One region of the Lysinibacillus louembei genome, then DNA from elsewhere that is predicted to be linked to it. Evidence: riboswitches for the same ligand, from Rfam matches in the RefSeq annotation. Region 1 holds a riboswitch; each other region holds the start of a gene.

Evidence for each region. Region 1 has a riboswitch for S-adenosylmethionine ahead of R6U77_RS07970 (bifunctional homocysteine S-methyltransferase/methylenetetrahydrofolate reductase). Riboswitches for the same ligand answer to the same signal wherever they lie in the genome.
Region 2: linked by a shared signal. The riboswitch ahead of metA (homoserine O-acetyltransferase MetA) and the one ahead of R6U77_RS07970 (bifunctional homocysteine S-methyltransferase/methylenetetrahydrofolate reductase) in region 1 are both predicted to bind S-adenosylmethionine.
Region 3: linked by a shared signal. The riboswitch ahead of R6U77_RS03155 (O-acetylhomoserine aminocarboxypropyltransferase/cysteine synthase family protein) and the one ahead of R6U77_RS07970 (bifunctional homocysteine S-methyltransferase/methylenetetrahydrofolate reductase) in region 1 are both predicted to bind S-adenosylmethionine.

Annotation. Positions count from the first base shown of each region.
Region 1 covers NZ_CP137624.1:1,601,738-1,604,006, reverse strand. Annotated here, with positions in the region: gene R6U77_RS07970 (bifunctional homocysteine S-methyltransferase/methylenetetrahydrofolate reductase) at 1-1,056, opposite strand, end outside; SAM riboswitch class I at 1,228-1,327, opposite strand; gene R6U77_RS07965 (InlB B-repeat-containing protein) at 1,506-2,269, opposite strand, start outside.
Region 2 covers NZ_CP137624.1:2,904,530-2,906,798, reverse strand. Annotated here, with positions in the region: gene R6U77_RS14440 (HesB/YadR/YfhF family protein) at 1-17, shown strand, start outside; gene R6U77_RS14435 (group-specific protein) at 61-474, opposite strand; gene metA (homoserine O-acetyltransferase MetA) at 458-1,396, opposite strand; SAM riboswitch class I at 1,491-1,597, opposite strand; gene R6U77_RS14425 (SH3 domain-containing protein) at 1,734-2,269, opposite strand, start outside.
Region 3 covers NZ_CP137624.1:662,356-664,624, forward strand. Annotated here, with positions in the region: gene R6U77_RS03155 (O-acetylhomoserine aminocarboxypropyltransferase/cysteine synthase family protein) at 1-1,009, opposite strand, end outside; SAM riboswitch class I at 1,115-1,229, opposite strand; gene nfsA (oxygen-insensitive NADPH nitroreductase) at 1,408-2,142, shown strand.

The DNA of each region.
Region 1 (2,269 bases):
AATGACATCAGCCCCTGCTTCATACAGCTCCTTCGCCCCCTTCACAAAGCCATCGATTTCTAAATGACGTGGTGTGTCTAACTCAACAATAACAGAACGGCCTCGCTTCGCCTTGATATGTAACGGCTCTTCAACTGGTGGCTCTGGCACACGTACAAACTCTGCACTTCTAGGCTTAATTTCCTTTTCAGTCAGTGGCTTAACACCTGCTAGACGTTTTTTCACTGCTTCAATATGCTTTGGTGTTGTACCGCAGCAACCACCAATCAAACGCACTCCTTGCCCAACTAGCTCCACCGCTGCACGTGCAAAGTAATCAGCCTCTGATTCATAGACAACACGACCATCTTCTACATCTAATAAAGAAGCGTTCGGATATGCTGAAAGAAAGGCATGCTTCGGTAGCTCCACCGTTTCCATTGCTTGAATCGAATGATACGGACCTAAGCGACAGTTCATGCCAACAACATCTGCACCGAGTGCATCTAGCTCCGTTAATGCATCATTTAAGCTCATGCCATTTTGTAAAATGCCTGGCTCATGCATCGACACTTGTGCCACAATGACTTTATCTGTTAATGGCCGCAGCATTTGAACCGTTGCAGATAGCTCTTCGAAATCATAATATGTTTCAAGCAATAGCCCATCTACGCCACCTGCTAATAAGCTCTCTGCCTGCTCACGAATCGCTAATAAAATTTCCTCTAATGTCGCATCACTTTTACGGATTCCACGCACACCACCAATTGTCCCAAGCACAAATTGCTCACCTTTACCAACTGCTGCCTTTGCTAGCCTAACTGCAGCCGCATTAAATTCCTGCACGCGATTCTCATAGCCATAGCGTGCTAATTTAATAGCATTTGCCCCATATGTATTCGTTTGAATGACATCAGCTCCTGCCGCAATATATTCACCATGAATCTTCTCTACAATCTCAGGTTTTGTAACATTCATTTCTTCATGGCAATAATCCAATCCATATGAATAAAGCAGTGTTCCAATCGCCCCATCTGCTGTTAATACTCTTGCCTGTAATGCTTCACGTAGTCCCATCTTTCATCCTCGCTCTCGCTTAATATAATCAATTACGCCTCGTCGTAATTGGGTACGGATTAATCCGTGACATCTGCCAGAGGCTGTATTATTCAACAGGTATTGCTGAATAATAATAAAAAGCCTCCTTTATTTAAATATAAAGAAGGCTCTACTCGTTCGTATCGTTCCTTCTCATCTGTCGGCATACACCTGCTGGATTTAGCACCTGACATGTTTGTTGGTTGCTGAAGCTTCATCGGGCCAGTCCCTCTGCTTCTCTCGATAAGAAATTGAATGCATATTAAATTCTTATTGTTCATTATAGAGTAGTCGATGCCATTTGAGAAGTGTTTTTTACTAATCAGAAGAAATATCTACTTCTCTCAAGAATAATATCAAGTAATCTAGAAAATAAAACTAAAAAAATCAGTGGGCAATCACTTCATTCCCACTGATTTTTTCACTATTTAATAATGTAGTGCACGATATAAAAATGCAACAAGCTGAGCCCTCGTTATCGGAGAATTTGGATAAAAATAGCCATTATCCCCCAATGTAATCCCTGCTCTTTCTAGTGCTGCAATATAACCTGCACTCCAATGTTTGCTAGAAACATCCTTGAATGAGCTTGTGCCTTCAGGCGTAAGCTGTAGCACACTCACTAAAATTTTGGCTACTTGCGCTCGTGTAATTGATTCTTTCGGATTGAATAACCCATTTTCTCCATCTACAATACCCGCTTGTTGTAACATCATAATTGCTTCATAGTATGGATTCTCCAACGATACATCTGAAAAATTTTCTGATGTGCGTATTTGCTTCAATGTAAAGGCTCGCGCAACAAGTGCTGCAACATGCTGACGGTTAATTGGCTCATTTGGACGGAAGGAACCATCCTCGTAGCCTTTAATTATGCCTTGAGCTGTCAGTTCAGTAATCATTTCCTTCGCCCAATGCTGTTCCACATCGTTAAAAGGAACACTTGGTTGAGGCGTTACAGGTTGCTTGATTTCCTCCCACTTCGCATATAAGGTCATATTCGCTATTACACGTGTTTCATCTGACCATTTCTTTGTTAATTCTTGATCTTGATACCAACCTAAAAACTCAAACCCCTCTTTTTTTGGTAGAGGTAAATCACGAATAGTTGTATTGTAAGTAATCTCTATTGTATCTAATATTGTCCCTCCGCCTATATCAAAGGCAATCTTAATCTTTGTTGGAGTGGGGA
Region 2 (2,269 bases), 1.3 Mb from region 1:
AGTACAAACAGGCATAAAAAAGCGATGCAACAGGCTCTTGTGGAGTCGTTGCATCGCTTTTTATTGTTCATTTATGAAAATATTTTCAAGAAGCTGCCGATGTGTGCCAACAATGATGCGGACATTGTCCAAATGATAAAATGTACTCGTAAAATTCATATCATATATATCCTCATTGGGTGAATATAAATAAATGGTTATATCATTCGCTAAAGCAAGTCCGAACTCAATATGACCGCCCTTCCCAGCAGGTAATAAAATGATTAAAAAATCAGCAAGTTGAACCGCTTCTTTTTCTGCATTGCCAATACGTTGCAATTCCTCTAAATTGGCTGCACGGCTGTTTTGTGTCCAGTCATACGTATGCTGAAAGCCTTTTGCTGTTAATTGGTCTCTTACATAACGGACATCCTCTATATTTTGAAAGCTGGAGGCAATGTAAAATTTTTTCGGTGTGCTAAATATGATATTCAATCTCCTCTTCAACAAAATCCCATTTGTATGGCGTTTCTTGGTATACGTAATAGTTCAACCAGTTGTAGAACAATAAATGCGAATGGGCACGCCATGTATTTTTTGGTGCTTTCGTTGGGTCATCATTTGGGAAGTAGTTCACAGGCACTTCTACATTATCTGCCTTGGCGATATCTCGCTCGTATTCATCAGCAAGCGTTGTCGCATCATACTCTAAATGTCCTGTAATCATAATTTGCTTATTGTCCTTCGATTGTACAATAAAGACACCCGCATCGTCTGAATAGCTCAGCAAGCGTAAATCTGGATGCGCACGCACCTCATCAATTGATACAGATGTATGTCTTGAATGTGGTGCTACATATTCATCGCTAAAGCCACGCACTAAATCTACCGTTAAATCCGTAATAACATGTGAGTATACGCCTGAGCATTTTTTCGGCAGCTCAAATTTACCAATGCCGTAATGATGATATAAAGCCGCTTGCGCACCCCAACAAATATTCATGATGGATGTGACATTTAGCTTTGCCCAATCCATAATATCCGTAATTTCCTTCCAATAGATAACGTCCTCAAATTCCATGCGTTCAATTGGCGCACCTGTAATAATCATGCCATCATAGCGGCGGTGTTTAATCTCAGCAAATGTCGTATAGAACGTTTGCAAATGTGATTTTGAGACATTTTTCGATTCATAGGTTGCTGTATTCAAAAATGTGACATTTACTTGTAAAGGTGTGTTCCCTAATAAACGCAATAATTGCAGCTCTGTTTTCTCCTTTTCTGGCATTAGGTTACAAACTAAAATGTTTAACGGACGGATTTGCTGTGTTCTCGCACGGTCCTCCTCCATCACGAAAATTTTCTCTTTTCTTAGTAGCTCACCTGCTGGCAACTGCTTCGGAATATTAATTGGCATTGCTTTTCCCCCATTTCTTGAAATAACAAATCAATACAAAAAACCCTCACATTCCAGCATAGAGAATGTGAGGGTTTTGTAAGCAATCCGTTCACTCTTATCTCTCGGGAGTCCCCCCGCTGGAATTAGCACCTTTCTAATCAATGTTAGAGGTTGCTGAAGCGTCAACGGGCCATATCCCTCGGCTTCTCTTGATAAGTGTTTTTTTAATTTTGTTTATTGTAGCATTATTGAAAGCGTTTGACAATAGGGTTTAAAATACTATTGTCAATACTCTACACTTCTTAAATCAAATTCCATACAATTTTTACAATCCCTTTTATATGAATCATGTTTTTTACTGATAATATATTAAAGTCGCCATCGTATAGCCGTCTATACGATTAACATCTAACATAACGTAATAAGAGCCTTTATCCCATAAGCTTGAAATATAATAACTACCGTCTGAACGTGTTTCCACATTACGTCCTAGCTCCTTAAGACCTTCTTTATAAAGCGTGTCATGGATAAGTTGTATTTCCGACCAATCACTATAACGGTCTCTATTAGGGAAGAAATCAAATCCAATCGCACCAAGCTTTTTATCCTCATAATAATATATCAATTCTGTTGAGTAACCATATTTCATTGCTGAGTAAACTAAAGTAGACACATTTCCCTTTTGTGATTTTCTAAGTAACTTTGCTGTTTCTGCTTTCTCAACTTGATTTATACTCATAGAAAAATCAATTTTTCGATTTTTATTTTGAGCGCTCTGTTCTTGCACTACTAAATAAGCATCCTTTACATACCCCTTGACATTTCCTTGTTTGATGTGTGACCAACCGTTGCTGTCCGTTGTGTATACAAAAACTTTCGAGCCATCTTTCA
Region 3 (2,269 bases), 940 kb from region 1:
AGCCGTTTTTCAAATACTTTGTCGCCAATGAATGCGAGTCAGCATCTTCAAAGCCATTGTAATTTACGTATTCCACGAATGGGTGATCACGTAAATACTCAGCTACTTTTTTAGCATTTTCATTATGTCTTACTACACGCAAATGAAGCGTTTCTAACCCTTGTAAGAAATTAAATGCCGCATCCGCACTCAATGTCGGACCGAAATCACGCAATAATTGTACACGTAGCTTTGTGGCAAATGCAGCCGCTGCTGTATCAATTCCATAGCATATGCCGTGATATGTTAAATCTGGCTCTGTAAAGCCTGGGAACTTACCTTGTGTCCAATCAAATTTCCCTGCATCAACAACAATGCCACCGATTGTTGTACCATGCCCACCAATCCATTTTGTTGCCGAATGAATGACAACATCCGCTCCAAATTCAATTGGGTTAGAGCCGTATGGAGAAGGGAATGTATTATCAATAATTAATGGAATTTCATGCTCATGTGCGATTTTAGCAATCGCTTCAATATCTAGTACATTTAAGCTTGGATTACCAATTGTTTCTGCAAAGATTGCTTTTGTATTTTCTTGAATTGCTGCTCGGAAGTTTTCCGGGTCACTTTCGTCGACAAATGTTGTTGTAATACCATAGCGTGGCAATGTTGTCGCAAATAAATTATAAGTACCACCATATAAAGAGCCTGCCGATACGATATGGTCTCCTGCACCAGCAATATTTAAAATGGAAAATGAGATAGCTGCCATTCCTGAAGAAAGTGCTACTGCTGCTGTGCCCTTTTCTAACAAGGCGACACGTTCTTCAAATGCTCCTACAGTTGGGTTCATAATGCGAGAATAAATATTCCCGGCTTCTTCTAATGCAAATAGTCGCTGCGCATGAGCAGTGTCATTAAATGCATATGCAGTTGTACGATAAATAGGTACTGCAATTGCTCCTGTTACTGGATCAGGCTTTTGCCCACCGTGTAGTAGCAATGTTTCTGGCCGTAATGCTGACATGATATTCCTCCTAAAATTTATTCGATGGCAGTGAATTTTGAGGAGGGTAGAAAAACAAAAAACCCTCTTCCTAAGAAGAGGGTTGCAAATGAGCAAGTTTTCCTCCCCTTATCTTTCAGATTCCAATTCGAATCTGTAGGAATTAGCACCTTTGTAAGCTTGTCGCCTACCGGTTGCTGGGCATCTTAGGGCCTAGTCCCTCCGCCACTCTTGATAAGAGTATTTGATTCATGTTCCATCGTTGAAATTGAGTATAAATCATTGTAAACCAAGAAGTCAACTATTATTTTTAAAATTTTTTAAATTGCTAGAATCATCACCCCCAGCCAACATGATTGGTTATTTAGCTTGAGTAGTATAAAATAGTGAGGAGAATACATCTATTTAGGAGGATGGAAATGGATACGAGAGAGCTTTTACGCAGTCATTCATCTGTGCGTAAATATACAGGGGAACAAATTTCACGCGAAATAGTTATTGATTTAATCGAAACAGCGCAAATGGCAGCTAGCTCACATTTTGTGCAGGCCTATAGCGTCATTTGGATAACGGATGAGGATAAAAAGAAAAAGCTTGGTGAATTATCAAAAAATGAATTTCAATTTCAAACAGCAGGTGCTTCATTTTTATTTTGTGTTGATTTCAAACGTTTACAAGTAGCGGGGCAAAAGCATGGTACAAACATCGTCACGGATTCAGCGGAAAATTTACTTGTTGGTGTAGCGGACGTATCTTTATTCGCCCAAAACTTCGTCATTGCTGCCGAGGCACATGGCTACGGTATTTGCTATATTGGAGGCGCACGTAATAATCCAGCTGAGATTAGCGAATTGTTCAGCTTACCTGAGGGTGTCTTTCCGCTATTCGCCATGACAATTGGCACACCAACAAAGCGCAACGAAACGAAACCGCGCTTGCCTGTTGCAGCTATTTTACATGAAAATAGCTATGATGTGATGAAATACGACGCTTTATTAGATGAATATGATGCAACGATGGAAAGCTATTATGCAAGCCGCTCAGCCAACCAAAAAATGGCTACATGGACAAAGCAAATGGCCGATTATTTAATTGAACAGAAGCGTCCATTCATTAAAGACTATCTTGCACAGCAAGGCTTTACATGGAAATAGTAGCAAGGTTATTTTGCACATCAGCAAGTATGCTTTCGCATAGTTGCGTCCAAGCTTTTTGTGACAGTCGCTGAATCATAGATTGCTTAAGGCATGTTGTAGAGCTAGGAATTTCCTACTGAATCAT